DNA from 2 places in the Janibacter sp. LM genome. Region 2 is predicted to be linked to the other one. Evidence: riboswitches for the same ligand, from Rfam matches in the RefSeq annotation. Region 2 holds a riboswitch; the other holds the start of a gene.
The links. Region 2 has a riboswitch for thiamine pyrophosphate ahead of thiC (phosphomethylpyrimidine synthase ThiC). Riboswitches for the same ligand answer to the same signal wherever they lie in the genome.

Region 1 (15,472 bases), on a different contig from region 2:
GCTCCGCGGCCCTGAACATGGTCCTCACCGAAACCGGTGCCGCCAAGGCGGTCGCCAAGGCGCTGCCCGAGCTCGAGGGCAAGCTCACCGGCAACTCGGTGCGCGTCCCCACGCCCAACGTGTCGATGGCGATCCTCAACCTCACCCTCGAGAAGCCGGTCGAGCGCGAGACCCTCAACGACTTCCTGCGCCAGGCCTCGCTCTACGGCGACCTGCACAAGCAGCTCGACTACATCGACAGCCCCGAGGTGGTCTCCACCGACTTCGTCGGCAACCGCCACGCGGGCATCGTCGACGGCCGCGCGACCATCACCGCTGGCGACCGCGTCGTCCTCTACGTCTGGTACGACAACGAGTTCGGCTACTCGTGCCAGGTCGTGCGCGTCCTCGAGGAGATCGCGGCGGTCCACCCGCCGGTCTTCCCCGCGGTCTGAGCGGCGGCGGGGAGGCCGCGCCGCCTCAAGATTATCGGGTCACCCGAGAAACCTCGGGTTCGCAAGAGTTTCAAACTCTTGCTGAGCGGGGGTTTAACGGGTGACCCGATAATCATGGGGCCAGTGGGACTCGCGCCCCCGCCACCCCACCTCAGGGACGAAGGGGGCGGACGCTCAGCTCGTCGCCGCCGCAGGTGCGTCCCTCGGCCGGGTCCTCGACGATCCGCGAGGCGTTGAGCACCGACAGCGAGTCGAAGCTCGGCCGGCCCTCGATGACCGAGCGGTACTGGTAGCGCACGAGGCGCTGGGCGCGGCAGGAGGAGTCGAAGGTCAGCACGTCGAAGGAGCTCGGCTGGCCGACGAGCTCGGCGTCGGGCCCACCGACGAAGTGCGACAGCGTCCCGCCGCCCGTGAAGGTGCCCACCTGCAGCCGGTTGCCGTCGAGCAGCGGGACATGGCCGTGCCCGTGGACGCGCAGCCGGCCGGGGGCGTCGTCGAGAGCGGGTGCCTCGTGGGACACGGTGATGTCGGGCGGCTCCTGCTCGCCGAGCGCCTCGAGCCACCGGTCACGCGCCGCGCCCTGGGCGTCGGTGGTGCCGTCGTCGGCGTCGCCGTAGTACCTCGGGTCGTTGAACCCGGCGATCCGCAGGCCGCCGATGTCGACCTCGCGGTAGCCGCCGTCGCCCGGCTCGAGCAGCTGCACCCCTTGCGTGCCCGCGAGCTCGTCGAGGAGCGCGGTGTCGCTCGGGCTGCTGCGGTCGTGGTTGCCCGCGACGAAGACGTACGGCACGCCGAGCGAGGTGATCGAGCGGTAGAGGTTGCTCAGGCGGGCCTCCTCGACGTGCCCGAGGTTGATGAGGTCGCCGGAGTCGATGACGACGTCGATGTCCTGCTCCTGCACGATCGTGCGCATCAGCGCGTACTGGTTGGCGGAGTGGATGTCGGAGACGAGCAGCACGCGCAGGGCCTCGCCGCCGGGGACCTCCTCGGGCGCGTACTCGTCCTGCATCGCGGCGGAGAGGGCGAGCAGGTTGCGCAGGTAGGGGGTCGCCTGGTCGGCGCGCTGCTCGACGTCGTCGAGGAGGCCGCGGTTGGCGATGGCCAGCTGGAGCAGCCCGGTCGAGTCGAGCGCGAGGAGCCGGTCGGCCTGGTAGGTGCGCTGCGCGGAGACCCCGGAGAGCGCGCACGTGAGGGCGGCGACGGTGAGCGAGCCGACCGCCGTCCGGGGCGAAGGGAGTCCCCGTCGCCGCAGGCCGACGCCGAGGAGGACGACGCCGAGCCCGAGCGCGGCACCGGCGGCGAAGCGCAGGCCGACGCCCGTCGCGGCCTCGCGGATGACCCGGGTGCGTTCGTCGGGGCCGACGTCGAGGGCGCTGGCGTCGAGGTCGCCGGAGCGGACGAGCTCGGTGATCTCCGGCTTGACGCGCGGCGCGACGTCGACGCCCGGGGCCAGCCCGGAGAAGCGGGCCGACACGCTCCCGACGACCGTGTCCGTCCCGATCCGCGAGCGGTCGCCCCACCCGGGGGCGAGCCGCACGTCGGCGGCGTAGTACCCGGTCTCGACCGTGACCGGCCACAGCGCGGCGGTGACGAGCCCACCGGCCAACGTCGCGGCGGCCACGAGCGCGGCCATGCCGGCGCGTCGCATCAGCTCGGTCCATCGCACCGCCCCACTGTAGGCAGACGGCCGCTGGCACCCACATTGCTACCTGTCGGTAACCGCGTCTAGGCTCACGGCATGAACGCAGATGCCATCGTCGTCGGCCACGGACTGGCCGGGCTCGTCGCGGCCGCGGAGCTCGCGGATGCCGGCCGACGGGTCCTCCTCGTCGACCAGGAGAGCGAGGCCAACCTCGGGGGACAGGCGCACTGGTCCTTCGGTGGGCTGTTCTTCGTCGACAGCCCCGAGCAGCGTCGCCTGGGCATCAAGGACTCCGCGGACCTCGCGCACTCGGACTGGATGAACACCGCCGGATTCGACCGGGACGAGGACCACTGGCCGCGCCGGTGGGCGCAGGCCTACCTCGACTTCGCCGGCGGGGAGAAGCGCGCCTGGCTCCACGAGCAGGGGATGCGCTGGTTCCCGATCGTCGGCTGGGCCGAGCGCGGCGACGGCTCCGCGCACGGCCACGGCAACTCGGTCCCTCGGTTCCACATCACGTGGGGGACGGGACCGGGGGTGGTCGCCCCCTTCGTCCGTCGTGTCGAGGAGGCGCGCGAAGGGGGCCTGGTCACCTACGCGCACCGCCATCGCGTCGACGAGCTGGTCGTCGAAGGGGGTGCCGTCGTCGGCGTCCGTGGCGTCCGGCTCGCGGCCGACCCGGCCGAGCGCGGTGTCGCGACCAACCGCGACCCCGTGGACGGATTCGAGCTGCGGGCGCCGGTCGTGCTCGTCGCCTCCGGCGGCATCGGCGGCAACCACGACCTCGTCCGGGAGAACTGGCCCGAGCGCCTCGGGACCCCGCCCCGGCGCATGGTCACGGGTGTGCCCGCGCACGTCGACGGCCGGATGATCGCCATCACCGAGGCCGCCGGAGGGCGCCTCATCAACCGCGACCGCATGTGGCACTACGTCGAGGGGATCCGCAACTGGGACCCGATCTGGGCCGGTCACGGCATCCGGATCCTGCCCGGGCCGAGCTCCATGTGGCTCGACGCCGAGGGCAACCGCCTGCCGGCGCCGCTGCTCCCGGGGTACGACACCCTCGGCACCCTCGAGCACCTGCGCCGGACCGGCCACGACCACTCGTGGTTCGTCACCAACCGGTCGGTCGCGGGCAAGGAGTTCGCGCTGTCCGGGTCGGAGCAGAACCAGGACCTCACCGGCAAGGACATCGGCGGCGTCATCCGCAAGCGCTCGCTCGCCGACGTCACGCCGTCGATGCAGGCCTTCCTCGACCACGGCGCCGACTTCGTCCAGGCCGACACGGTCGAGGAGCTCGTCGCGCAGATGAACGGGCTGGTCGAGGACGGTGAGCCGCAGCTCGACGTCGCGCACGTCAAGCGCCTGCTCGACGAGCGCGACGCGCAGCTGGACAACGCCTACTCCAAGGACGCCCAGGTCGCCGCGATGCGCGTGGCCCGCAGCTACATCGGGGACAAGATCTCCAAGCGGGCCTACCCGCCGCACAAGCTCCAGGACCCCAAGAAGGGACCGCTCGTCGGCGTCAAGCTGCACATCCTCTCCCGCAAGACCCTCGGGGGCTTCGAGACCGACCTGTCCGCGCGGGTCCTCGGGCACGACGGGGAGCCGGTCCGCGGGCTGTACGCGGCGGGCGAGGCGGCCGGCTTTGGCGGCGGCGGCCTCCACGGCTACCGCGCGCTCGAGGGCACCTTCCTCGGCGGGTGCATCTTCTCCGGCCGCACCGCGGGGCGGGCGATGGGCGCCGAGCTCGGCGACTGACCCCCTTCGTCCGGCCGCGGGAGCCCGCATTGCCCTAGGGGAATGCGGGCTCGCGGCTGCATTCCCCTAGGGCAATGCGAAGGGGGAGGGGTCGCGTCAGGCGGTGAGCAGGATCTTGCCGATGTGGCCGCTCGCCTCGAGCTCGCGGTGGGCGTCGGCCGCCCGGTCGAGCGGGTGCGTGCCCTGGACGATCGGGCGGACCGCGCCGTCCTCGATGAGCGGCCAGACGTGCTCGCGGACCGCGGCGACGATCGCCGCCTTCTCCTCAGCGGGTCGGGCGCGCAAGGAGGTCGCGATGACCGCGGCCCGCTTGCTGAGGAGCTTGCCGAGGTCGAGCTCGCCCTTGCGGCCACCCATGAGGCCGATGACGACCAGACGCCCCGACGTGGCCAGGACGTCGACGTTGCGGGGCAGGTACTTCGCCCCCATGAGGTCGAGGACCACGTCGGCGCCGTGGCCGTCGGTCGCGGCCCGGACCTCCTCGACGAAGTCCTGCTCCTTGTAGCCGACGAGGATCTCGGCGCCCAGCTCGCGGCAGACGTCGAGCTTGTCCTGCGAGCCGGCCGTCACCGCCACGCGCGCCCCGGCCGCCGTGGCGAGCTGGATGGCCATCGTGCCGATGCCGGAGGACCCGCCGTGCACGAGGAAGACCTCACCGGGCTGCAGGTTGGCCGTCATGAAGACGTTGGACCAGACCGTGCACGCCACCTCGGGCAACCCCGCGGCGTCGGTGAGGGAGACCCCCTTCGGCACGGGGAGGAGCTGTGCCGCGGGGACCTTGACCTGCTCCGCGTAGCCGCCGCCGTCGACGAGGGCGCAGACCTCGTCGCCGACGGACCAACCCTCGACCTGCGGGCCGACCTCGCGGACCGTGCCCGAGACCTCGAGGCCCGGCAGGGGGGAGGCGCCCTTCGGCGGCGGGTAGTGCCCGAGGCGCTGCATGACGTCCGCGCGGTTGACCCCCGCAGCGACCATGTCGACGACGACCTCGCCGGGACCCGCCACGGGCGCGTCGACCTCGGTGACCTGCAGGACGTCGGCGTCACCGGGCTCGGTGATGGAGATGCCGCGCATCAGGAGACCTTGTCGAGCTCGCCCTCGAGGTTGCGCATCGCGTCGGGCAGGTGGCCCGCCGACTTCTTGTAGAAGTGGGCCGCCTGGCGCGTGGCCATCGTGCGCGCCAGACCCATCGCGAGGCCCGCGAGGGCGGCGAAGGCGATCGCCTCACCGATCGGGTTCTCCGGGTTGTTGGGGTCGATCGACTCGTCCCTGCCGGCGCGCGACCAGATGATCTGCACGATCTTGTTCGCGACCATGCCGGCCAGGATCGCCGAGCCCGTGCCGAGGATCTTCCAGACCATGTTGCCCACGTCGGTGTTCCCTTCAACGTCGATCGGTGGTCGACGGACTCGCCCACCCGGTACGGGTCCCACACTGCCACAGGACGCCCTCCCGGTCCGCCGGGGCCACCGGCCTCGGTATGCTGGTCGGGCACGACAGGGGAGCGCAGCAGCGCTGAGAGTGCGGGCAACCGCAGACCCTCGTACCTGATCCGGCTAGCACCGGCGTAGGGAGTCGAGTCTCAAGGGACGTCGTCGCCGGCACGACCCTGCGGTCGCGTCGACGACCACGGCCCTCCCTGTGGGTTACGACACAGGAGATGCACCCATCATGACCACCACCACGTCCTCGACGGAGCGCGCCACCGCGACCGTCCTCGCCACCCGCCCGCTCATGCGGTGGCGCACCGTCGACCTGCTGACCATCGCCTTCCTCGGCGTGGCCTTCGGCGTCGCCTACTGGGGCTACGGCCTGCTCTACAACGGCCCGATCTCCGCGCTCGGGCTCGCCTTCCAGCCCCTCTTCGGGCTCTTCGTCGGCTTCTGGTTCATCGCCGGGATCGTCGGTGGCCTCGTCGTCCGCCGTCCCGGTGCCGCCCTGGCCTGCGAGCTCATCGCCGCGATCGTCTCGGCCCTCTTCGGCAACCAGTGGGGCGTGACGACCATCGTCTCCGGGCTCGCGCAGGGACTCGGGGCCGAGATCGCCTTCGCGATCTTCGCCTACAAGGCCTTCGGCCCCGCCGTCGCGGTCCTCGCCGGTGCGCTGTCAGCGCCCCTGGAGTGGGTCTACGAGATCGCGTACTACTTCACCGACTGGACCTGGACCTGGAAGCTCGCCTACCTCCCGCTCATGGTCGTCTCGGGTCTCGTCGTCGCCGGCCTCGGCGGGTGGCTGCTCACCCGGGCGCTCGCGCGGGCCGGCGCGCTCAACCCCTTCCCGCCCGGGCAGGAGCTCCTCGAGCGGCGGGCCGTCTGATCGGTGCCCGCTGACCATGCGGCCGGCGGGGGGCGGGTCGAGGTCGAGGGCCTCACCTGGCGCCCCGTCGGACGAAGGGAGCCGGTCCTGCGGGACCTGCACCTCACCCTCGACCCGGGCGAGCGCGTCCTGCTCGTCGGGCCGAGCGGGTCCGGCAAGTCCACGTTGCTGCGTGCCCTCGCCGGCCTGCTGCTCACCGTCGACTCCGGTGACCTCACCGGGTCCGTCCGGGTCGACGGGCGGGCCCCCGGGGAACGGCCCGGCACCGTCGGGCTCGTCCTGCAGGAGCCGGGCTCGGGCACCGTGGCCGCGACCGTCGAGCGGGACGTGGCCTTCGGCCTGGAGAACGTCGCGGTCGACCCCACCGACATGCCCGCCCGCGTGGCGGCCGCGCTCGCCGCGGTCGGCCTCGACCACCTCGACCCCGGCACCCCGACCGGCGCGCTCTCGGGCGGGCAGACGCAGCGCCTCGCGCTGGCCGGCGCCCTCGCCCTGCACCCCGCGCTGCTGCTCCTCGACGAGCCCACCGCCATGCTCGACGACGCGAGTGCCGCCCGGGTGCGCGAGGCCGTGGTCCGCGGCGCCGCCGGCGTCACGACCGTCGTCGTCGAGCACCGGCTCGGGCCGTGGCTGCCGCACGTCGACCGCCTGCTCGTCCTCGGCCGCGACGGCCGGGTGCACCACGACGGACCACCACGGACCGTCCTGGCCGACCATGGGGAGGCCCTCGCCGCAGACGGCATCTGGGTGCCCGACGTGCCCGCACCCGAGCCGCTCGCCATCGACCTCGGGCCGCTCGCCGTCCCGGCCACCGACCCGGTCATCACGGTCGACCCCCTCGTCGTCGAGCGTCGGCGCAGCCGCCTCGACGGCAGCAGCGAGGTGAGCACCGCCCTCGTCACGGACGCCCCGCTCGACCTCCGGGCCCACCGGGCCACGGCGCTCACCGGGCCGAGCGGTGGGGGCAAGAGCACGTGGCTGGCGGCGATCGCGGGGCTCCTGCCCCCTTCGTCCGGGGGCGTGACGACGGGCGACGGCCGGGACGTGGCCGGGTTGCCGGCGACGGAGGTCGCGCCGCTCATCGGATGGGTGCCGCAGTGGAGCTCGAGCGCGCTCCTCGCGCGGACGGTCCTGGACGAGGTGACCCTGACGGGCGCCACCCTCGGCGCCCCGGACGAAGGGGGCGCCCGTCACCTGCTCGAGGTGCTCGGCCTCGCGCACCTCGAGTCCGCCGACCCGCAGACCCTCTCCGGCGGCGAGCAGCGCCGCCTGGCCGTCGCCGCCGCCCTCGCCCACGGCCCGGCCGCCGTGCTCGCCGACGAGCCGACTGTCGGCCAGGACCGGGGCACCTGGTCGGCCGTGACCGGGCTCCTCCTCGCGCACCGCGCCCGCGGCGGCGCGGTCGTCGCCGCCACGCACGACGCCGACCTCGTCGCGCTCGTCGACGAGACCAGGCCCGTCGTGCCACCGCCCGCGGCGCCGCCCCGGACCACCCCGCGTGCGGTCCTGTCGCGCTGCGGTCCGCTCTCCCTCTTCGCCGCTGCCGCCCTGCCGATGGTCGCCGCGGTCCTCTCGCCGGGCTGGCAGGTCTCGCTCGCGATCCTCGGGCTGCTCGCTCTCGGTGCACTCGTCGGTCTGGCCAACCTGCGCGGGTCGGGCGGCGGGTGGACCGACGCCGCGCGGTGGCGCGCGCTCGGTATCCGGCTCGTCCCGGCGCTCCTCGGTGCTCTCGGCGTCGGGTGGTCGACCTGGCTCCTCGGGGCGCGCGAGGTCGACACGGCGCTGTCCGCGGCGACACGGTTGCTCGTCATCGTCGTCCCCTCGGCGATCACCCTCGCCTTCGTCGACCCGGACGACCTCGCCGACCACCTCGCCCAGCGGCTGCGGCTGCCGCCGCGGCCGGTCGTCGCCCTCGGCGCGGCGCTCCAGCGCGTGCAGTCCTTCGGCGAGGTGTGGGCCGAGATCGGGTGGGCGCGCCGGCTGCGCGGCCAGGGCATCACGTGGCGACGGCCGGGGTCGGTGCTCGCGCACCTGTGGGCCTCGACCTTCGGCATGCTGCTGCGCTCGCTCGGGTCGGCCGCGACCCTCGCCGTGGCGATGGACGCCCGGGGCTTCGCGACGGCGGGCCGGCGCACCTGGGTCTCACGGGCGCCGTGGACCCGGGCCGACACCCTCGTCGTCGTGGCCGCGCTCGTCCCGGTCGTGGTCGCGCTCGCCGCGCGGGCCTGACTCAGCAGGAGCCCTTGAGCTCCTCGAACCAGGCGATCTGCCACCCCGACGGGCTGGGCCACTGCCGGTTGATGACGTGGAAGCGCACCGGGTGCGGGCCCGGCCCCTGCGAACCCTCGACCTTGGCGCCGCTCGCGTCGACCGCGTACGTCGCGCTCTCGTCGATGCACCCGCGCACCTCGACGAAGGGGGCCACCGCCGCCCCGCCCTTCGCGGGCGGGTCCAGGTCGATGTCGGTCGCCTCGGGGTCGGCGGTGAGCTTCGCCTGGCCCGACAGCCGGTGGTGCTCGACATCGAGCTCGCCGGCCTCGGCGACGACCGAGGTGGCCGCGCGCCCCTCGGCGAAGCCGATCGAGGAGGTGTCGCGGTAGCTCCCGGGGTCGCTGAGCACGGTGTTGCGGCCGCTCACGTACTGGTACACGGCCCCGCGGGCGCGCTCCTTGGCCACCTCCTCGCCGGTCGGGGGCGTCGTCGTGCTCGAACTGACGAGCTGCCGGTCGATGGTCTCGTCCGGGTACTCCTCGCCGCACCCGGAGAGGAGGAGCCCGGCGACCGCGACGAGGACGAAGGGGGTGGTGCCCGCGTGGCGTCGGGTCACTTGGTGACCACCTGGTTCTCGCCGATGCGGACCCAGAGGGACTGCGGGAAGGAGAGCGTCGTGCTGTCGGGACCGGCCGCGTCGCGGAAGTCGATCTTCCAGTGCGTCGTGACCCGCACGAGGTAGTTGCCGGGCTTCTTGTACTTGTGCCCGCAGGTCGGCGTGCGGTCGCGCATGTACGGCATGAAGGCCGGGCTCTTCCCGCAGGACTTCGTCGTGCCGTCCCCCATCTCCCACACGACGTGGCTCACGCGTGCGTTGATGTAGTAGCCCGTCGACTCATCGGTCGCCTCGATCGGGCCCCACTGGGAGTCGAAGGGGGCGCGGGGCCACATCCACACCCACAGGCCGACGGGAGCCATGCGCCAGCCGTCGAAGCGGGAGTGCATCGGCACGGGGTTGGGGGCCAGACCGGGGTACATCGCGCGGAACTTGGTCCGCACGCCCCGCTCGAGGTCCTCCTGCAGGTTGCCCGGGCTGTCGGTGCGCGGCTCGCGCACGGACCAGAAGGAGTCCTTGGGGACGACCTGGCCCTCGTCGTCCAGGCCGAAGCAGGTGTAGAGCTTGCCCCTGCGCTGCCACAGGGGGTCCGACGGGTCGGGCTGGGGGTCTGCGGCGAGGACGTAGCACTGCCGCTCGTTGCTCCAGGAGCCACCGACGGCGTTCTCGCAGGGGACGGCCTCGTGCTCCGGCGCTCCGCGGTTGCACGGCGGGATGACCTTGCCGCCGCCGCCCTTGCCCCCGTCGCCGTTGCTCTTCTCACCGCCGAAGATGATCCGGCAGCTGGCGTTGAGCCCGAAGTTCTGGCAGATGCCCGCGTCGCTCGGGGGCGCGGTGGCCAGCGAGGTGACGAGCAGCAGGAGGGTGACGCCGAGGACGCCGAGGAGCCGCTCGCGGCGCAAGAGGGTCGGGGCGGACATGTGGGCCTCCTCAGACCGCGTGGTGGGTGGTCGTCCGCGTCTGCGCCGCGGTGAGCTCGGGCAGGGTGGCGAGCAGCTGGAGCGAGGCCGCCTCGAGCTCGCGGTCGGCGAGGCGCGCGCAGTCGGCGAGGCCGACCGCCGCGGCCTCCACGGCGGGCAGGTCCCCGAGCTCGTGTGCGGCGAGCAGCTGCATCCGCCACAGGGCCTCGACCCCGGGCTCGACCGTGAGGCCGACGACGGTCGCGTCGAGGGCGGTCGCCCAGCGGCCGGCCATGAGGAGCCGTCGGGCGAGCTCGGTGGCCGTGGTCGTGATGGCGAAGACCATCTGGGCCCGCAGCGCCTCGGCCCACACGTAGTGGCGCGGGTGCACCCCGGCGAAGGGGCGGCCACGCACCAGGCCGAGCGCCTGCTCGAGGTGGTCGGTCCCGGCGACGGAGGGGTCGCCGGGGACGAGCCCGCGGAAGAGTCCCCAGTCGCTCACGAGACCCTCGGCGGCCGTGCGGCCGGCGTCGGGCAGAGGGGTCTGCACGAGCCACTCGCCGAGGCCGGTGAGCGCGCGGTTGCGCACGAGCACGTGGTCGTGCTGGGCCCGGTTGGGCCACAGGGCGTCGTCGACCTCGCTGCCGCTCGCGCCCGGGTGGAGGTTGACGAAGGCGGCGAGCTCGGTGAGCCGCATGCGGTGGGCGGCGGCCACCTCACCGACGTTGTCGATGTCGACCGGCCCGAGCACGCGCAGGACCGGCGCGTGCGTCGGGGCGGCGAGCTCGCGGACCCGCTCCGGGAAGGCGATGACCGGCGGCAACGGCGTACCCGGGGTCGGGGTGATCTGGTTGGACAACCAGTGGGGCGCGCTCGCCAGGGCGGTGAGGTCCAGGCCCCCGGTGCGGCGCACCGTCGGGACGTCGTCGCCCGGCGTCGACGAGCTCTGCGCCACCGGGGTGTGGACCGGCGTGTTCCAGCGGACCGGCGTCCCGTGGGCGACCCGGTCGTGCGACTGCGAGCGGCGCACCGTGGGGGCGTCGTCGACGGGCAGGTCGGCGGAGGGGTTGACGATGATGCCGGGCGCGCCCATGGCGGCCGCGGCCTCGCCGATGCTCGCCAGGGTCGGCTCGCCGTCGGGGGGCGCCCAGCGGTCGGTCGACGGGGCGACGAGGGCGAAGAGGTCGGCGAGCCGGGCGGCGTCGTGCTCGCTGAGGCGCTGCGGGTGCAGCTGCAGGTATGCCGGGGAGAGGACCGCGGTGCTCGGGTCGTCGGCGATGGTCAGCGCGTCCGCACCGTCGGGGGCGCTCGTCGCCGCGTGTGCGAGCGCGACGCGGGGGGAGGAGGCCACGGCCGTGTCGAGTCGGCGGCGGTCGCGGGCGTCGAGGTCGCCGCTGACGATGATGACCTCGCGGGCCGTCGGGCTGATCTGGACCTCCACCGAGAGGGTGTAGGTCGCCATGTCGGGCACGAAGCGCACCCGGGGGGAGGCGATGACCTGCTCCAGGGACGCATCGCCCCCGATGACCGTGACGGTCGTCGCGTCGGACCACGGGGCGGTCGCCAGCGCCAGCGTCATCGCGGCCAGGGTCTCGCGGGTGTGCTCGCCGGCACCCACGACCGCGAAGGTGCGGGCCTGCGCGAGGTTGACGAGGACCTGGGCGCCCTCGTCGTCCTGGCCGACGACGACCAGGGACGGGAAGGGGGCAGCGACCTCGGCGAGTGCCTGCCGGTCGAGCGTCACGGCCCGGTCGACGGCGAGGGTCCACAGCCGCGGGTCGGCGGTGGAGGTCCACGGCGCCGGCAGCCGCATGGGGTCGGCGAGCTGCACGTCGAGCTGCTCGCGGGTCATGCGGACCGAGTACAGCCCGGGCAGGGCGCGGCCGGCGTCTGCTGCGGATGCGGCGACGTGGCGCAGCGCGAGGTCGATGGTCTCGGCGGTGTGACGGTCGGCCGCGAGCCGCAGGTCCCGCTCGAGCCCGGTCGGGTCGGACCGGTCGGGCGTGCCCAGCCGCGCTGCGTGGCGGCGCCGCGCCAGGTCGACGAGCGCGACGAGGCCGGCGGCGGTGAGGCCCGACAGGCCGAGGACGGTGCTGCCCCACTCGTCCGCGGGGTCTCCGGCGAGCGTCGGGTCGAGCGCACCCCGGTCGGTGTCGTCGGCGTCGTCCGCGGTGGTGTCGGCAGCGGTGTCGCTGCCGAGGTTCGCGGCCGCGGTGTGGATGGTGGCGCCGGACCCGGCGCCGGCACCGGCCGCACCCGTCGTGGCGTCCTTCGCAGCGGGGTCGGCGGCGGAGTCGGCGGTGGTGTCGGCGGCGGGCGGCGTCGTGGTCGCCGAGGCGTCCCCGTCGCCGGGCAGCTGGAGGGTCCAGCCCGGCTTGATGAGGTCGGGGTCGGTCAGGCGGTCGCCGTCCGGCTGCTCGACCGAGCCGGTCGCATCGACGATCTCGGTGTAGCGGTCGCCCGACCCGAGCTCGTCCTCGGCGATGTCCCAGAGGGTGTCGCCCGCCTCGACGGTGCGGGTGTCCTCCGAGGGAGCGGTGTCGCTCGCTGCGTCAGCGGGCAGCTGCAGGGTCTGGCCGGGTGAGATCCAGTGAGAGGCCGGGATGGTGTCCCGGTTGAGGTCGACGATCTCGGTGTAGCGGGTGCCGTCACCGAGGCGCTGCTCGGCGATCGACCACAGGCTCTCGCCCCGGGCGACCTCGTGGCTGACGCTCTCGCGGGTGTCGCTCGCCCGGTCCGCGGTGGGGGCATCGCTCGCGACCTGGTCCGCCACGGCGCCCGCAGCGGAGGTGGCCGCGAGACCACCTGCGAGGGCGGTCGAGGACGCTGTCGTGGACCCGACGTCGCCCGGCATGGGGGCGGCGCTGGCGGTCGCCCAGCTGCCGACCGCGGGGAGGCTGACGAAGAGCAGCGCCGCCGTGCCGACGACGTAGCGGGCGATGCCCTGCGGGAGCGAGAGGCCCGGCAGCTGGGGCACGTCGGTGCCGAGCAGCCGCGCCACGACCTCGAGGACGATCGAGAGGACGATGAAGAGCCATGCCAGCCACGCGGCGTAGCGGAAGATCGTGATGAGCACGGCCCCGTCGTCAGGGGTCGTGACGGCGTCCCACATCTCGGCGGGGGAGACCCACCGATCGGGGACCGGGCCGGCGCCGATCTGGGACATCAGCCAGGGGAAACCGACGACCAGCAGGAGGATGCCGACCAGGGCCAGCAGGCCCTTGGCCCTAGCGGCAGGAGCCGTACGCTTGTTCACTGGGGTCGTACTCCTCTCCTGAGAGGTCGGTGCGGTACTGGTAGGCACTCGCCTCGCCGGTCAGCTGCTTGGAGCCCGCGCCGACGGCGCCGAGGAAGATCGGGTCGTACGTGACGCTCGTGCGCACGGTGATGGCGTGGCCACCGTCGGTCACCTGCACGGACTCGAGCCTGACGTCGGTGGGGTTGTCGGCCATGAACTCCTGGGCGGCCAGCCGGGCCAGGGGAGCCGGCACCTCGACCTCCGCGCCCTGGATGGCGCACCCCTTGTCGATGGCCTGCCCCGCGTAGCGGGCTGTCTCGGCGGCGACGTCGTTGGCGCGCTGGAGGGCGCGCACCTGCCCGCCCCCGTCGACGACCAGGCCCACGAGCGGGATCGTCGCGATGACGGCGGAGACGAAGTAGGTGCTCAGCGAGCCGCGCTCGTCGCGCAGCCGCGTCCGGGACGTAGGGAGGGACATCAGCGCTCCCGGTAGGTGTCGACGGGGCTCTTGGCGGAGGCCTCGACCGTGCGGGCGCCGTCGATCCCCGGGAGACCGAGGCCGCTCAGGTCGACCTTGCAGGTGACCGTGGCCGTGACGGACTGGCCGACGACGCCGGGATCGGTGTCCTTGCCGGTGAGGTCGAGGGCGACGTCCAGCTGGGTGCACTGGGTGCCCTGCTCGTCGAGGACCCGGGCCGCGGCCTCGCGGCCACGCTCCTCGGAGTCGCCCCCGCGCTCGATCGTCACGCTGCGTGCGGCCGCGCTCGCGGCCGACTGCATGGTCTGGTTGGCGATGGCGAGGCGCCCGCCCATGACGAGCAGCCCGAGCAGGAGCATGAAGGCCGGACCGAGGATGACCAGCTCGATGCTCGCCGAGCCGCGGTCGCCGGCCCATCGGCGCGGGGTCACCACGTGACACCACCCCCGGAGTCCTCTGCCCCGGTGAACTCCTCGATCGGGCGCGTGGAGGACTGCTCGACCGTCGGGTCCCACCCGGGGACGAGCGACATCGTCGTCCCGCGGACCTCCACGGTCACCGTCCCGGCGACCTGGTCGCGCTCGATCCGCACCTCAGGACGTTCGAGCAGGCCCTCACCGCCGGCCTTGCGGGCGAAGGCCAACGCGGCCGACCTCCCGTCGGCGTCGGTGGCCCGGAACGCGGCCGCTCCCCGCGCGCCGTCCTGGGCCGCGGCCATGGCCACGGTGCGGCCCTGGTAGTACACGGCGCCCTGGACGGCGAGCAGCAGCATGCTCAGGGCGAGGGGCAGGAGGACGACGAGCTCGAGCGTCAGCGCGCCTCGGTCGGAGCGCCAGCGCTCCGACCGTGATCGGCGTCCCCTGCCTGCGGTCATGTGATCAGTTGATCTCGCTGGTCTTGCGCTGGACGAAGGTCTTGATCGCGGTGAAGACGATGCCGACGACGGTGATGGCCGCCACGGCCCAGAGCACCTGCTCGATGGTGATCGACCCGCGGTCCTGGCGGGCGCGGTCGATGACGTCGGCCTGGCGGTCGAGGTAGTCCATGGTCTGGGCGCCCAGAACCTGGAACGTCGCGAACAGCTGGATCATGGTGAGTGCTCCCGGATGACGTGAGGTGACGCCCGGGGCTGGCGTGTCCCCCCGGACGGGCCCAAGGCTATCGGAGTCCTCCCGGGGACCCAAGGAGAGAACTCCCCGTCATCGCACGTCGACGGGGCTCAGGTGCCCCAGACCTCGAGCAGCGCCGGTGTGACGAGGATGATCATGAAGATCAGACCGAGCGCCGACATCGGCAGGGACATGCGCTCCCCGGTCGCGTTGGCCTCCGCGAGGGCGGAGTTGAGCTCGGCGGTCCGCATGGACTGCGAGCGGGAGCGCAGGGTCGCGTAGACCTGCGCCCCCTCCTCGCCGGACAGGCGCATGATGTCCGCCAGGTCGGCGAGCTCGGGCAGGCCCAGCTCGTCGGAGAGCTTGCGCAGGGCGTCCCACGGGGGCAGGCCCGACCAGCGGGAGCGCGCCAGCTCGGTGGCCAGGCGCCGGAAGACCCACGAGTCGCCGATGTTCGCGGCGATCTCCATGGCCTGCCGCGGCCCCGACCCGCTGTTGCGCTCCAGGGCCACGAGGTCGATGTACGAGGCGAGGGCGCGGCCGAACTCCTTGCGGGCGGCCTTGGCGTCGTCCTTGATGTTGTAGTCCGGGAGGAAGAACATCGCGATGGCGCCGACGACGCTGGCTCCGGGTGCCACGATCCACGGCAGGCCGAGGCCGAAGGTCTGGAGGATCAAGATCACCAGCACGGGCAGGAAGGCGCCGAGGATGGCGAAGAGCACCTTCTCGCCGTAGAAGCGGTGGACCGGCACGCGCATCAGCGCCAGC
Region 2 (15,472 bases):
GTGGTAGACCACGGTGGTGAGCAGCCACGAGACCCCGGTGACGGGGAAGATCCACCGGACTCCCCCCTTCGGCCCCGTCCTGGTCGTCGCCGCGGTGGCGCTCGTCTCCGTCAACCTCCGCCCGGGCGCGACCTCCCTCGGACCCCTGCTGCAGGAGGTGCGGGCCACGCTCGGCCTCGGGTCGACGCTCGCCGGCGTGCTCACGGCCCTGCCCGGGTTCGCCTTCGCGGTCGCCGGGGGCGCGGCCGTCGGGCTCGCCCGTCGCGTCGGTGTCTCGGCCGGCATCACCCTCGGGGTCCTCGCGGTCGTCATCACGCTCGTCACCCGCGTGCTCACCGACTCCGCCGCGGTCTTCCTCGTCCTCACCGCGATCGGCCTCGCGGGCATGGGCCTGGGCAATGTCCTCGTGCCCGCGTGGATCAAGAGGCACTCGAGGGACGGCGGGGTGCGGCTGATGACGGTCTACGGCATGGGCCTGACCGTCGGCGGCACGCTCGGTCCGCTGCTCGCGGCCCCGGTCGCGACCGTCGCGCCCGGCGAGTGGCGCGGCGCCCTCGGCATGTGGGGGCTCGTCGCGCTCACCGCGCTGGTGCCGTGGGTCGTCATCAGCCTCAGGGACCGGGTGCACCGCCGCTCGGCCGGCGAGAACCCCACGTCGCGGATCCGCCACTCCCCGACCGCGATCGCGTTGACGGTCCTCTTCGGCGTGCAGTCCACCAACGCGTACGTGCAGTTCGGCTGGCTGCCGCAGATCTACCGCGACGCAGGGCTCTCGGCCGGGTCCGCGGGCGCGTACACCTCGATCGTCGCGGGGCTCGGCATCGTCGGCGGCCTGATGATGCCGACGGTCATCGCGCGCAGCCGGGACCTGTCGGCCTGGATGGTCGGCTTCGGTGTGCTCGCGGTGGCCGGGTACCTCGGTCTGCTCGTCGCACCGGCCGCGGCGCCGTGGCTGTGGGCGACGCTGCTCGGCCTGTCCGGCTTCGCCTTCCCCACGGCCATCTCGCTCATCACGGCGCGCACCCGTGACCCGCACGTCACGGCCCAGCTGTCCGGCTTCGTCCAGCCCATCGGGTACCTCGTGGCGGGGGTGGGGCCCTTCGTCGTCGGTGTCCTCCACGAGGCGACCGGAGGGTGGACGGCGGCGCTCCTGCTCCTCATGGCCACGGGCGTCGGCATCACCCTCTCCGGTCTGCGCGTCGCGCGTCCGGTCTTCGTCGACGACGAGGTGGCGGAGGGGACCTGACTCAGCCCCACGCGGCGAGCACCGCTGCTGCGGCGGCGCCCGGGTCGGCGGCACCCATGACCTCGCGCACGACGGCGACCCCGGCGACACCGGTCGCCGACAGCGCCGGGACGTCGGCGAGCGTGACGTCGCCGATCGCGATGACCGGCAGGCGCGTCGCCGCCACGCGCAGGGGGTAGCCCGCCAGCCCCACCGGCGGGCGACCGACGTCCTTGGTCGGCGTGGGGCGGAAGGGCCCGCTGCCGAGGTAGTCGGGTCGCGCGGCGCCCCTGCGGGACTCCGCCTCGCGGACGTGCTCGAGGGTGCCCGCCGTGAGCCCGACGAGCGCATCGCTCCCGAGGAGTGCCCGGGCCGCGGCGACGGGCAGGTCGGCCTGCCCGAGGTGGACCCCGTGCACGGGTGCACCGTGGCGGCGGGCGGCGTGGGCGACGTCGGCGCGGTCGTCGACGAGGACGCGGGTGGCCGGCGCCACCGCGGCGACCGCCCCGGCCACGTCGATGACGAGGTCGAGCAGCTCACCGGCGAGCAGGTGCTTGGCCCGCACCTGGATGACACCGGCTCCTGCGGCGGCAGCCGCCGCTGCGGCGGCCACCGTGGCCGGCCCGTCGCCCGAGGTCACGAGGTACGCGCGCCAGTCGATCAGCCCCATGCCAGCCGCACCTCCCCCGCGACCTCGTCCGCGCCCACCTCGTCGAGCGCGTCGAGGAGGCCGACGCGAAAGCTCCCGGGCCGCAGGTGTGCCACCCGCTCCGACGCCACGGTGAGCAGGGCGGTGGCGGCCACCGCTGCGACGAAGGGGGTCGCCACCGCCAGGTGTGCCGCCGTCAGCGCCCCCAGGAGGCAACCCGTCCCGGTGACCCGGGTGAGCAGCGGTGTCCCCGAGGAGATCCGGGCGGAGCGCCGGCCATCGGTCACGAGGTCCACCTCACCGGAGACGGCGACGACGCACGCGTGGTCGAGGGCGAGCGCCCGGGTCGCGCGGGCGGCCGCTTCGGGGCAGGCGGTGCTGTCGGCGCCGCGGCCCCCCGTCGTCCCGCCGGCGAGCACGAGGACCTCGGAGGCGTTGCCGCGGACCACCGACGGTCGCAGGGCGAGCAGCTCGCGGGCGAGGGGCGTGCGCACGGGCGCGATGCCGATCGCCGTCGGGTCCAGGACCCACGGCACGCCGCGCTCGGCCGCGGTCCGCGCCGTCGGGAGGAATCCGACCATGCCGTCCGTGCTCAGCGACCCGAGGTTGACCAGGAGGGCATCCGCGACGGTGACGAGGGTCGGAGCCTCCGCGGCGCTCTCGGTGAGCATGGGCCGCGCGCCGGCCGCGAGGAGCCCGTCGGCGACGAGGGCCCGGGTCACGGATCCGGTCGCGCCGTGCACGAGGGGCGCTCGCTCGCGCAGCGCCCGGACCGCGGCGGCGACCCGGGGCCGCAGGTCGTCCACGTCGCTCATCTGCCGGCCCCCACCGCGGCCCGCGCGTCGACGCGCTCACCCGCGACGACCCGGGCGAGGTCGCGGTCGAGGTCCGCGGGCGCGAGCCGTGGGCCGAGCGCACCGCACCCGGCGACGAGCAGGCCCGCGACGACGAGGACGGCGGCCACCGAGCCGTCGTGGCCGAGGACCCGCTCGAGCTGCGGGATCCACCACGGCCACAGCGCCGGTCCCACGATCGACAGCGAGTACGCCGTGCCGTAGCCGGTCGAGCGCACGTGGGCGGGGAACCGTTCGCACAGGTACGCGCCCACCGGTCCGTAACCGCAGACCGTGACGACCTGCAGGAGCGCGATGCCGACGACGAAGGGGAGGACGCCCGCGGTCATCGTGGCGACCCACAGGGCGGGCGCGAGCAGGGCGGCCGTCAGTCCCCAGCCGACGAGGAACCGGCGGCGGCCGACGAGCGTCGAGAGGTGGCCGGTCGTCGACATGACGAGGGCCTGGGTGACTGCGGCGACGCCCATGACGACGGCGACGGCACCGCCGGCGAGACCGGCGTCCGCGTCGAGCCGACCGGTGACCAGGATGACGACCATGTTGGTCATGAGCCACAGCCCGCTCATCAGCCCGAACATCTGCCAGAAGGCGCCCGCATACGCACCGCCGAGGACGGCGCGCAGCCCCAGGGAGGTGCGGGCCCTCCCTTCGCCCGCGAGCTCGCGCTCCCGCACGACGCCCGGCGCGTCGGCGACGCGCGCCGAGTAGTAGGCGAGGAGCGCCAGGCTCGCCAGGCCCCCGGCGACGAAGGAGAGGCGCCAGCCCCACCCGGCGTACGCGGCAGGACCGAGGAGCGCGATCAGTCCGGCGGTCGCGAAGGCGATCGTCGACTGCGCCCACGGAGCCATCGACATGATGAGGCCGGAGACGAGGCCACGGCGGCGCGGGGGCGACCACTCCATGGCGAGCGGGATGGCCGAGGTGTACTCCCCCGCGATGAAGACGCCCCCGACAAAGCGCAGCAGCACGACGAGCGCGATCGCGGCGGTCCCGACGCTCTCGTGCGAGGGGACCGCCGCGATGGCGAGGGTGCACGCGGCGGTGCCCGCGATGGCGACCTGGGTCGTGCGGGTGCGGCCCACCCGGTCGGCGACGCGACCGAAGACCATCGACCCGATCGGACGACCGAGCAGGGTGGCGACGACGACGACTGCCCCGGTGGTGACGCCGGCGTCCGGGCCGGCGAGGGTCGTGAGTGCGGGGGCGAGGGCGAGCACCGGGAGGAAGATGTGGACCTGGTCGACGTAGTTGCCGACGACGCCGGCACGCACGGCGGCCCGCCCGGCCGGCGGCAGGCCCGGGACGAGGCTCATCGGCCGGGCTCGCCGACGACGTAGACGCTGGCGCCGAGCTCGACGAACTGGCGGGACTTCGCCGCCATGCCCGCCTCGACGACGGCACGCTGCTCCGCGGCCGAGCCGTAGGCGTCACGGATGTCCTGACTGATCCGCATGGAGCAGAACTTCGGGCCGCACATCGAGCAGAAGTGCGCGGTCTTCGCCGGCTCCGCCGGCAGGGTCTCGTCGTGGTACGCCATCGCGGTCTCGGGGTCGAGGGAGAGCGCGAACTGGTCGTGCCAGCGGAACTCGAAGCGGGCCTTGCTCAGCGCGTCGTCGCGCACCCGGGCCCCGGGGTGCCCCTTGGCCAGGTCCGCCGCGTGCGCCGCGATCTTGTAGGTGATGACGCCGGTCTTCACGTCGTCGCGGTCGGGCAGACCGAGGTGCTCCTTGGGGGTGACGTAGCAGAGCATCGCGGTGCCGTGGCGGGCGATCTCCGCGGCGCCGATGGCCGAGGTGATGTGGTCGTAGCCGGGCGCGATGTCGGTGACCAGCGGGCCGAGCGTGTAGAAGGGCGCGCCGTGGCACCACTCCTGCTCGAGCTCGACGTTCTCCCGCACGAGGTGCATCGGGACGTGCCCGGGCCCCTCGACCATGACCTGCACGTCGTACTCCCAGGCCCGCTTGGTCAGCTCGCCGAGGGTGCGCAGCTCGGCCAGCTGGGCCTCGTCGTTGGCGTCCGCGATGGACCCGGGACGCAGCCCGTCACCGAGGGAGAAGGCGACGTCGTAGCGGGCGAAGATCTCGCACAGCTCGTCGAAGTGGGTGTAGAGGAAGGACTCCTCGTGGTGCGCCAGGCACCATCCGGCCATGATCGAGCCGCCGCGCGAGACGATGCCCGTGACGCGCTCGGCGGTCAGCGGGACGAAGGGCAGTCGCACCCCGGCGTGGATCGTCATGTAGTCCACGCCCTGCTCGCACTGCTCGAGGACGGTGTCCTTGAAGACGGACCAGGAGAGGTCCTCCGCTCGGCCGTCGACCTTCTCCAGCGCTTGGTAGATCGGCACGGTCCCGATCGGCACCGGGCTGTTGCGGATCAGCCACTCGCGGGTGGTGTGGATGTCGTCGCCGGTCGACAGGTCCATCACCGTGTCGGCGCCCCAGCGGGTGGCCCAGGTGAGCTTGTCGACCTCCTCGGCGATGGAGGAGGTGACCGCGGAGTTGCCGATGTTGGCGTTGATCTTCGTCAGGAAGGCCCGCCCGATGATCATCGGCTCGGACTCGGGGTGGTTGACGTTGTTGGGGATGATCGCCCGGCCGGCAGCGACCTCGTCGCGGACCAGCTCGGGGCTGCAGCCCTCGCGCAGCGCGACGAAGCGCATCTCCGCGGTGATCTCGCCGCGCCGGGCGTAGTGCATCTGGGTCACCGTGCGGCCCTGCGTGGAGCGAAGGGGGGTCCGCTCCCCTCCCCGCCAGGCCAGGGAGGTCTCGCCGCGGCGCACGGCCGAGCGGCCGTCGTCGGCCAGGTCGCGCGGGCGACCCTCATAGACCTCGACGTCACCGCGGGCCCGGATCCACTCGGTGCGCAGGTCGGGCAGACCGACCTGCGGGTCCGAGCCCGGCCCACGGGTCCGGTAGACGTGCACGTCCTCGTGGGGGGTGCCGTCCGGAGCCGGCGCCAAGGAGATCGCGGTGATCGGCACGCGGATGCTCTCGTCGTGCGGGTCGACGACCTCGACCCGACGGTGCTGGGGGTGGACTTCGGACTCAAGGGGTGTGCGCATGCAGCGCCTCCTCTTCCTTCGCCGGCATGATCCGGACAGGTTCAGACGGTCCGGACGGCGGTAGTCCGATCTCAGCTCGTGCCCGAGCTCCCGTGGGGGTGCCACCACACTAACCACATCGCTACTGTGCTCGCATGAGCGCCCCCCTCCCTCGGCCGCCGATCGCCTTGTCCATCGCCGGATCCGACCCGTCGGGAGGCGCCGGCATCCAAGCGGACCTGAAGACCTTCAGCGCACTGGGCGCCTACGGCACCTGCGTGATCACCGCCCTGACCGCCCAGTCGACTCGTGGGGTCACGCTCGTCCACGACGTACCGGTCGACGTCGTCCGGGCCCAGGTCGAGACCCTCGTGGCCGACGTCCGCATCGACGTCGTCAAGGTCGGGATGCTCGCCTCGCGGGCGCTCGTCGAGACCGTGCACGAGCTCCTCTCCCACGGTGCCCTGCGCGACGTGCCCGTCGTGCTCGACCCGGTCATGGTGTCCACCTCCGGGTCACGTCTGCTCGCCGAGGGCGCCGTCGCCGCGGTGCGCGAGCTGCTCCCCCGGGCCGACGTCATCACGCCCAACGTCCCGGAGGCCGCGGTCCTGCTCGACGAGCCGGTCGCTGGGTCACCGGACGAGCTCGCGGACCAGGCCCGGCGCCTGCGCGAGCTCGGCGCACGCAGGGTGCTGGCCAAGGGCGGGCACCTCGCCGGCGACGCGTCCGTCGACATCTGGCTCGACGGCTCGGACCCGTTGCTGCTCAAGGCTCCTCGCATCACGACGGGGGCGACGCACGGTACCGGCTGCACGCTGAGCTCGGCGATCGCCGCCCTTCGCCCCCGGCACCCCGAGTGGCTGCCGGCGGTCATCGAGGCCAAGGCCTGGCTCACCGAGGCACTGCGCCACGGTGAGGCGCTCGACATCGGCCAGGGGCCGGGGCCGGTGCACCACTTCCACGAGCACGAGCGCTGGCGGGCGCCGGTCGGCGGGTGAGCCGCGTCCCCGGGGCCGGTCCTACCGCTCGCGGCGCCCGGCCCGCACCCAGCTGACGGCCATGGCCCCTGCCGCGAGCAGCCACGCCGTGACGGCGACCCACAGCCACGCCGCGCCGATGGCCTCGACGAGCGGCAGGGCGTCGGCCCGCCCGAGGTACATCCCGGCGACCGCGTACATGCCGAGCGGGAAGACGATGCTCCACCACGTGGACTCGTACCGCAGGGGGATGCGGTGCACGAGGTGGCGCCAGACGCCGACCGCGAAGAGCACGGGGATCAGCCACGTCGCCCAGGCCCAGCACAGGACGACGAGACCGGCGATGAGCCCCGAGGTCGCGTCCACCATCGGCGTCGACTCCATCTCGACGATCTTGGCGCCCGCGACGACGGTGATCGCGACGGCACCCATCGAGACCCAGTACGGCGGGTTGAGGTCCTGCGGGCTGAGCGGGTACAGCACGAGCCGCAGCGCGACGAAGACGGCACAGGCGGCGTAGAGGACGACCCCGACCGACCACGCGAGGACCGCCAGGACGGCGAGCGCCTGCCTCCCGGAGGTGACGACGGGCTCGAGCCCGGCGGCGGCCGCGGCGACCGACTGGCTGCCGACGACCCAGATGAACCAGGTGCCGTTGGCCTCCGTGAGCACGGGCCGCTCCGCCCTGGAGAGGACGGCGGCCCACGGCACGCCGTAGCCGAGGAGGACCCAGACGATCGTGGCAGCGACGAGGAGGGCGGCGCTCACGCCGGGCGCGATCTCGAGGAGTCGGACGGCGAGCACGCACGTCCCGGCCACGACCGTGAAGTAGCCGAACGCGAGCCGCGGGTCGTGCAGGTCGGCGAGCGCCCGGTCGCGGTGGCCCACGAGGCGGACGAGGAGCGCGAGCACCAGGGCGACCCACGCCGTCGCGGCGACGACGAGCAGGACGGTCGAGGGGAGGGCCCGCCCCTGCTGGTCCATCCCGACCGAGACGATACCGGTCGCCATGACGAAGGCGAAGGCTCCGGGTGGCAGACCCGCGACGGCCGAGCGCACGTGGTCCATGTCAGGCGTCGACGTCGTGCAGGTGGTGCTCGACGTCGTGCAGGAGGTAGCGGGCGAGCTGGGTGACGGTGAAGGGCCGGCCGTCTCCGCGCAGACCCGTCCGCTCCCAGTCGTCGCCGCGCACCCGGGCCAGGACGGCCACGGTGCGCTGCGTCTCGTCGGCGATCTCGCGCTCGACCTGCGCCGGGTCTGCGGCCCAGAACCGACGACGGACCGCCTCGGCCTCCCCGTCGTAGTCGGCGAAGGGAGCGCCCTGCGTCGCGAGCATCGCCTCGACCCGCTCACGCAGGACCCGGACGAGGTCACGGGAGTGGCCCGCGTACTCGACGGTCGACCAGACGCCGGGGGCCGGTCGCTCGCCGGCGTCCGGGCGCTGCAGCGCCGTCGCCCAGCGACGGGCAGCGGTCTGCAGACGCTCGCCGGTCAGCACGGGGTCGTGGGGGGCGTACCCGCACTCCCGGCACCCGTCGTCCACGACGAAGGTCCAGTCGCGGGCGTCGGGCGTGGCGGGAGGAGGCGTGGCGTCCATGCCCGCCATGGTGCCACTCGGGCTCTTTACTGAATGCTTAACCCACCACACTGGTGGGCGTGGCGAACGATCCCACCACCGAAGCCCTCGCGACGGTGGTCGAGCTCGTGACCCGGGTGGGGAGGGCCTCGCAGGAGCCGGACCAACGACTCGAGGTCATCGTCGACCTGTTGTCCGAGCGTCTGCACTCCGACGTGGGCCTCATGGTCCACGGCGCGCCCGACGGTTTCGCCGTGCGGGCGGTGGGTCGTGCCGCCACGCCGGACGCGCGACGTCGGATGGGCGAGGAGATGCGCATCACCGGCGCCCCCGACCCGCTGCTCGACCCCTTCCGCCGCGGCGCCATCGAGCCGACCACCGCGGCTCGCGCCCACGGCGGCCAAGAGGCCTGGCAGGCGAGTGCCAAGTGCATCGGCAGCATCGAGATCTGGGGCATCAACCAGGTCGCAGCCCTGCCGGTGAGGGGTGGCGTGGAGTTCGTGGCCTTCCTCATCGGGCGGTACGGGGAGGACTACGACGACGACGACCTGGACCTGCTGCGGTCGGTCCAACCGGTCGTCGCCGGTCTGGCACAGCTCCTCGAGCCCGAGCACCTGATCGTCCCGAGTCTGCGGGGCCCGGCTCACGGCCCGCGAGGAGGAGGTGCTGCGACTGCTCGCCGACGGGCACAAGGCCAGCTCCATCGCGCGCCGCATCGGGTGCTCAGAGCGGACGGTGCACCGACATCTGTCCAACGTGTACGGCAAGCTCGACGTGGGCGACCGGCTGACCGCGGTGACCCGGGCCCAGCAGCTCGGTCTGCTTGCGGAGGTTCCGGTCTTCGAGCTCGAGCCCTCCGACGACGGGACGCGTTGACCGGCCGCCCACCCCCGCGCCATGGGTAGATGTACCCATGGCGAGGCCCGGCGGCTCAGCGGTGTGCTTGGACCCGTGACCACCGGACGGGCCGGTGGCCCGGGGAGAGGAACCATCCGATGTCACGCACCATCCTGCGCAGAGCCCTGGCCGTCACGGCCGGCGCGGCCGCACTCACCTTCGGCGTCGCCAGCACGGCCAGCGCCCACCACTGCTACAAGGTCGACTGGAACGAGAAGGCCTACGCCCAGCAGTCAACGAACGGCTCGCCGTGGACGCCGCTGACCGACCTCGGGGTGATGATCATCGCCGAGGACATCGGCCTCCCGGAGTGCTCCGGCTACGCCAACATCGCCGTCCAGCACTGGATGAGCGAGACCGGCACCACCACGGAGCCGCTCATCCACAGCAAGGCGACCGCCGGGGGCGGCGCCGCCCACCAGGGCAAGACCGTCAAGCCCTTCGCCTACCTCGGGGACGCCGACTTCGCGATCCTCGAGGAGGGCCTCGGGATGGCGATCGAGCAGTGCATGGCCGACCAGGCCTGATCGCGTCTGGTGGTCGGGCGGCCGGGATCAGTCCTCGACGAGGGGGACGAACCGGTAGCGACCGTGACGGGTCACGGTCGCGCCGCCCGGCCCCCGCACCACGCGCAGCATCTCGCCCGCGACGGGGATGACCATCACCCCTCCGGGGCCCAGCTGCTCGACCAGCGCGTCGGGCAGCACGTCGGGCTCGGCGGAGACGAGCACACGGTCGAAGGGGGCCCGGTCCGGGGCCCCCAGGACGCCGGCCTCGGCCTGCTCGACGCGCACCCAGGCTCGGGGGTCGAGGGCGAGCGCGTCCCGGGCTGCTGCCACCAGCTGCGGGATGCGCTCGACGCCCAGGACGCTGCCGGAGGGGCCGACGAGCTCGCCGAGGATCGCAGCCGTCCAGCCCGAGCCGCTGCCCACGTCCAGGACGTTCTGGCCCGGGCGCACGTCGAGCAGGCGCAGCATCGCCAGGACGGTGCGGGGCTGGGAGTTGGTCTGCTGGTGCCCGATGGCCACGGGGGCGTCGAGGTGGGCCGAGCGTCGACGTGCCGGGGGGAGGAACCGCTCACGCGGACAGGCGCGCATCGCGGCCTCGACCCGGTCCGGACGCTGCATCCTGTGACCTCCTGACGCCGACCCGGAGACCGTCAGGCGAAGAGCGCGGCGAGCCGGTCGAGGGAGACCTGCAGCCGCTCGCTCGTCGTGCGACGGGCGCGGGCGAGGCGCCGCTCGTCGGTCAGCTCGCTCCAGTCGTAGGTGTGGGTGACCTCGGTGCGGCCGTCGTCGGTCGGGGTGAGCTCCCAGCGCCACAGGTGGCCGGGAGGCACGCTGCCCGGCTCGGCGGGTCGCCAGGCGATCCGCCGCCCCTCCTCGAACTCGACGACGTGGTTGTCCCGCCGCATGCCGTCCTTGGTGAGGACCATGACGAAGACGTCACCGACGGCCCGGACGCGCTGCCCCGACGGCGCCTCGGCGAGGTTGTCGTTGCCGTCCCACGCGGGTTGGCGGGCCGGGTCGGCGATCTGCTCGAAGACCGCCTCCGGGGGCGCGTCGACGACGGCGGTGGCACTGACGACCTTGGTCTCGTCCATGGCACCCACCCTAGGGTGCGACGTCAGTCGGTGACCGCGATGACGATCTTGCCGTTGGCGGAGCCGCTGCGGCTCAGGGCGAAGGCGTCGGCCACCTGCTCGAGGGCGAAGGAGCGGTCGATCTCGACCGTGAGCCGCCCGGCGGCGACCTCCTCCAGCAGCCGTGCCAAACGCTCGCCGTCGGGGCGCACCCACACCCACCGACCGCCGTGCTCCTCGACGGTGGGGTCGGCGACCGAGGCGAGGCGCCCCCCTTCGCGCAGCACGTCGAGGGAGACGTCGAGGACGCCGCCCACGAGGTCGGCCACGGCGTCGACCCCGTCCGGCGCCGCCTGCGTGAGGCGCTCACGCAGCCCCTCCCCGTAGGCCACCGGCGTCACCCCGATCGCCGTCAGGCGGTCGTGGTTGGCAGGCGACGCGGTGCCCAGCACGGTCGCGCCGGCGGCCACGGCCAGCTGCGAGGCCAGGTACCCGACGCCTCCGGACGCGGCGTGGACCAGGAGGGTGTCCCCCTTCGTCACGGCGAGCGTCTCGAGGACGCGCAGCGCGGTGAGCCCGGTGAGCGGCAGGGCGGCGGCGACGTCGTCGCCCACCTCGTCCGGGACGGCCGCGACGTCGTCGGCCATGACCGTCACGTACTCGGCGAAGGTCCCGGCGGAGACGATCTGCTTGCGCGCGTAGGAAGCCACCCGGTCGCCCTCGGCGAGCTCCGGGGTGTCCGGGCCCACCGCGTCGACGACGCCGGCCACGTCCCACCCGGGGATGACGGGGAAGCTTGCGTCCATGAGGGCGTCGAGCCCGCCGGACATGACCTTCCAGTCCACCGGGTTGACCGCGGCGCGGGTCACGCGGATGCGGACCTCACCGGGCCCGACCTTGGGGACAGGCAGGTCCGCCATCCGCAGCTCGTCGTCGTCGCCGTACCGGTCATAGGTCATCGCTCGCATGGTGGGGTCAACCGCCCGATGGGGCGTGCGCATTCCGCGCGGGGCTCAGTCCGCCTTCTTCACGACGCTGGACTTGAGGAGGATCTCGCCGAAGGGAGCCACCTTGGCCTCGAGGTCGTGCCCGTCACCGCGGTCGGGGATGATCCGGATGCTGCGGACCTTCGTCCCGATCTTGAGCACGCCGCCGCCGGATCCCTTGACCTTCAGGCCCCGGACCACGGTGACCCTGTCGCCGTCGACGAGGACGTTGCCGACGGCGTCCTTGGTCACCGGCTCAGCCGCGTCCGGGCCCGGCACCGGCGCATTGTCGGGCGACCACTCGTGGCCGCACATCGGGCAGGTGAGGAGAGCGCCGGACGCGTAGGTGAACTCGCTCGCGCACTCGGGGCACGCCGGCAGCTGGTCGCTCATGGGTCCGGACTCTAGCCTGAGGTCATGGCCCTGAGGATGGACAACATCGGCATCGTCGTCGAGGACCTCGCCGCGACGGTGGAGTTCTTCCGTGAGCTCGGTCTCGAGCTGGAGGGCGAAGGGGAGGTCGCCGGCGAGTGGGCCGGTCGCGTCACCGGTCTGGGCGACCAACGCGTCGAGATCGCGATGATGCGCACACCGGACGGCCATGGTCGCCTCGAGCTCAGCCGCTTCGTCGAGCCGGCCGTCATCGCCGATCACCGCACCGCGCCGGTCAACGCGCTGGGCTACCTGCGGGTGATGTTCGCGGTGGACGACCTCGACGCGACGTTGGAGCGGTTGCGGGCCAAGGGCGCCGAGCTCGTGGGAGAGGTCGAGCGGTACGAGGACACCTACCGGCTCTGCTACATCCGTGGTCCCGAGGGCATCCTCATCGGCCTGGCCGAGGAGCTCGGCTGACCCGTCCGGGCCCGGCTCCCTCAGGCCAGGAGGTTCCCGCTCAGGTGGACCTCCACGTCGTGGGCGTGCGCGAGGTCGACGAGCCGCGGAGCGATGTCGGCGAAGGACTGCGGTGACAGCGGGAGCGTGAGGTCGCGCAGGGCGCTGCGACCGTCGACGAGCTCGAGCTCGATGGACCGCCGCCCGTCACGCATGCCGAGCCCGGTGCCGGCCGTGCGGTCGAGGCCGCCCTGGACCGCGGCTCGCAGGCGGTACCCGGAGTCGAGCCGGGCGAGCGCGTTGGTGCGGCGAGCTCCCGGCAGATGGCTCCCGAGGGTGAGCGAGGAGATCTCGTCCCAGTCGATGTGGGGCTGGCCGACGCTGACCATCCCGTCGAGGACGACGAGCCCGTCCAGACCGCGGTCGTCGACGACGACCAGGGCGTCGGCCTGCCGGGACTGCCGCAGGACCTTGGTGAGCACCTCGACGGCACTGACCACCGTCGCGAGGGCCAGCAGGAAGAAGAAGATCCCGAACCCGCAGCCGACGATCTTGCCGGCGAGGTCCAGCTGCTCGAGGGAGCCGATGACCATCCAGACCCCGAGGGCGCCCAGGGCGATCATCAGGAGCGTGGCGAGGCCGAAGCCCACGAGCTGCCGGCTGGCGCGACCCGGGTCGTACCGCAGGCTCAGCCGCTCACCGCTCCACGTGCTCACGGGTCGAGCGTAGGGCCGCGACCTGCACTAGCGTGACGGGACTGATCCTCGGCAACGGCGCCGGGGCCGACCTGGAGGCAGTCATGGCGAACCGGACGTACAACATCAGCGAGATCGTCGGCACCTCGCCCGACGGGGTGGACGCGGCCGTGAGGAACGCGATCTCCGAGGCATCGCAGACGCTGCGCAACCTCGACTGGTTCGAGGTGCAGTCCGTCCGCGGTCACGTGCAGGGCGACCAGGTCGCCGACTGGCAGGTGACGATCAAGCTGGGCTTCCGGCACGAAGGGTGAGCGGGGGCTGCCACGGGGCCGAGGCGACCGTCGCGGAGGTCCTGGAGCGCGGGCAGACGGACCCGGCGGCGGCGCACGTCTTCACGCGCACGTATGCCGCGGATGCCCTGGCCGCGGCTCGCGCGGCGGACGCCGCCGCCCCGGGGCCCGAGCGGCCCCTGGCCGGCCTGCCGGTCACGATCAAGGACCTCTTCGACGTCGCTGGCGAGACCACGCTGTCCGGCACGTCCGTGCGCCGGGGGCTGCCCGCCGCCGAGGCCGATGCCGTCGTCGTGGCGCGCCTGCGCCGGTCCGGCGCAGCGATCACCGGACGGACCAACATGGTCGAGTACGCCTTCGGCGGGGTGGGCCTGAACCCGCACCTGGGCACCCCGCGCAACCCCGCGGACCCCGACGTGGCGCGCGTCCCGGGCGGCTCGTCGTCCGGGGCCGCGGTGTCGGTTGGGCTGGGGCTGGCGGTCGCTGCCGTGGGCTCGGACACCGCCGGGTCGGTGCGGATCCCCGCAGCCCTGTGCGGACTGGTGGGGTTCAAGCCCACCCAGCGGCGGGTGCCCCTGACCGGGGCGGTCGAGCTGTCCCGCTCGCTGGACTCGGTCGGGCCGATCGCCCACTCGGTCGCCGACTGCCTCACCCTGGACGCGGTCCTGGCCGACGACCCGCTCGACGTGGCCGCGCGTCCGTTGTCGGGCATGCGGCTCGCGGCTGCCACGACGCTCGTCCTCGACGACCTCGAGCCGGCGGTCGCCACGGCCTACGAGCGGGCCCTGCGGATCCTCGCCGATGCGGGGGCGAGTGTGGAAGAGGTGCCGCTGCCGCAGCTCGGCCGGATCGCGGAGCTCAACCAACCGGCCGGCCTGTCACCGATCGAGTGCTACGCCGCGCACGGCGAGCTGGTCCGCTCCCGTCACGACGAGGTCGACCCCCGCGTCTGGCAGCGGATGGCGCCGGGGCACGGGATCAGCGCGGCCGACTACCTCGCCATCCAGGACCGCCGCGCGCGGTGGATCGCCGAGACCGAGAGGGCGCTCGCTCCCTTCGACGCCGTGCTGTGCCCGACGGTGCCGATCGTGGCGCCGGCGATCGCCGAGCTGGAGGCCTCCGACGAGGCCTACTTCGCCGCGAACCGGCTGCTCCTGCGCAACCCCTTCGCCGTCAGCTGGCTCGACGGCTGCGCCTTCTCGCTGCCCTGCCACGCGGCCGGAGAGCTGCCGGTCGGCCTCATGGTCGCGGGGCCCCGCGGCACCGATGCCCGCGTCGCGGAGGTGGCGCTGGCGGCCGAGGCGGTGCTGGCCGCGCGCTGAGCGGGTGCGGGTCAGACGTTGAAGCGGAACGATCAGGCGGGGTTTCGGTGCTCGTTGGCCATCGCCGACTGATGCTGGTAAATGCCGTCTGACCTGCGGAAACGCGATCTCGGGACCGTTGGACGTTGTCGGCGATGATCGGTCTCCGCCGGACTTCTTGCGGACTATTTGCGGACCGCTGGCCCTCAGCCATCGCCGTCCAGGTCGAGGATCTCGTTGGCGACCTCGGACGGGAAAAGCGTCGACCAGATGATCTCGCCCGAGCCAGGGTCCATCTCGGCCAGGGGCGACGGTTCGGGCTGCCAGTCTTCTGGTGCAACTCCAGGGACGCAGTCGAGGAGCAGCGCGAACATCTGCGGGTCCGGCACTCCCTCGGCAATGATCGCGAGGTAGGCCTCGTGCCCGTTCTCTGCCCGGACGAGGGCCTTGATCCGATGGTTTCGGAACTCGGCGACGGCGAGATGGCCACTCTTCAGCGACATCGCGACGAGCCGGATGACCATGCTCTTCATCTCGCGCCGCCACGCAACCGCTTGCTCTGCAGC

Region 1: it holds a riboswitch for thiamine pyrophosphate, as region 2 does, so the genes downstream of both, ABC138_RS08215 (ECF transporter S component) here and thiC (phosphomethylpyrimidine synthase ThiC) in region 2, are expected to answer to the same signal.

The regions. Positions count from the first base shown of each region.
Region 1 is NZ_JBDIVG010000012.1:8,668-24,139, reverse strand. Features, by position in the region: gene ABC138_RS08240 (glyceraldehyde-3-phosphate dehydrogenase) at 1-434, shown strand, start outside; gene ABC138_RS08235 (metallophosphoesterase) at 586-2,100, opposite strand; gene ABC138_RS08230 (FAD-binding dehydrogenase) at 2,173-3,837, shown strand; gene ABC138_RS08225 (NAD(P)H-quinone oxidoreductase) at 3,934-4,911, opposite strand; gene ABC138_RS08220 (DUF4235 domain-containing protein) at 4,911-5,198, opposite strand; TPP riboswitch at 5,326-5,428, shown strand; gene ABC138_RS08215 (ECF transporter S component) at 5,509-6,153, shown strand; gene ABC138_RS08210 (ATP-binding cassette domain-containing protein) at 6,157-8,382, shown strand; gene ABC138_RS08205 (hypothetical protein) at 8,384-8,980, opposite strand; gene ABC138_RS08200 (PKD domain-containing protein) at 8,977-9,900, opposite strand; gene ABC138_RS08195 (LysM peptidoglycan-binding domain-containing protein) at 9,911-13,135, opposite strand; gene ABC138_RS08190 (hypothetical protein) at 13,107-13,595, opposite strand; gene ABC138_RS08185 (TadE/TadG family type IV pilus assembly protein) at 13,595-14,026, opposite strand; gene ABC138_RS08180 (TadE/TadG family type IV pilus assembly protein) at 14,023-14,469, opposite strand; gene ABC138_RS08175 (hypothetical protein) at 14,474-14,686, opposite strand; gene ABC138_RS08170 (type II secretion system F family protein) at 14,815-15,472, opposite strand, start outside.
Region 2 is NZ_JBDIVG010000010.1:75,522-90,993, reverse strand. Features, by position in the region: gene ABC138_RS06695 (MFS transporter) at 17-1,246, shown strand; gene ABC138_RS06690 (thiamine phosphate synthase) at 1,248-1,895, opposite strand; gene thiM (hydroxyethylthiazole kinase) at 1,886-2,689, opposite strand; gene ABC138_RS06680 (MFS transporter) at 2,686-4,041, opposite strand; gene thiC (phosphomethylpyrimidine synthase ThiC) at 4,038-5,789, opposite strand; TPP riboswitch at 5,784-5,893, opposite strand; gene thiD (bifunctional hydroxymethylpyrimidine kinase/phosphomethylpyrimidine kinase) at 5,924-6,766, shown strand; gene ABC138_RS06665 (tellurite resistance/C4-dicarboxylate transporter family protein) at 6,788-7,813, opposite strand; gene ABC138_RS06660 (DinB family protein) at 7,815-8,342, opposite strand; gene ABC138_RS06655 (hypothetical protein) at 8,369-8,935, opposite strand; partial or broken gene ABC138_RS06650 (helix-turn-helix transcriptional regulator) at 8,970-9,197, shown strand; gene ABC138_RS06645 (hypothetical protein) at 9,317-9,745, shown strand; gene ABC138_RS06640 (methyltransferase domain-containing protein) at 9,773-10,345, opposite strand; gene ABC138_RS06635 (SRPBCC family protein) at 10,378-10,821, opposite strand; gene ABC138_RS06630 (NADP-dependent oxidoreductase) at 10,845-11,768, opposite strand; gene ABC138_RS06625 (zinc ribbon domain-containing protein YjdM) at 11,814-12,179, opposite strand; gene ABC138_RS06620 (VOC family protein) at 12,204-12,638, shown strand; gene ABC138_RS06615 (hypothetical protein) at 12,659-13,333, opposite strand; gene ABC138_RS06610 (dodecin) at 13,417-13,626, shown strand; gene ABC138_RS06605 (amidase) at 13,623-14,927, shown strand; gene ABC138_RS06600 (hypothetical protein) at 15,113-15,472, opposite strand, start outside.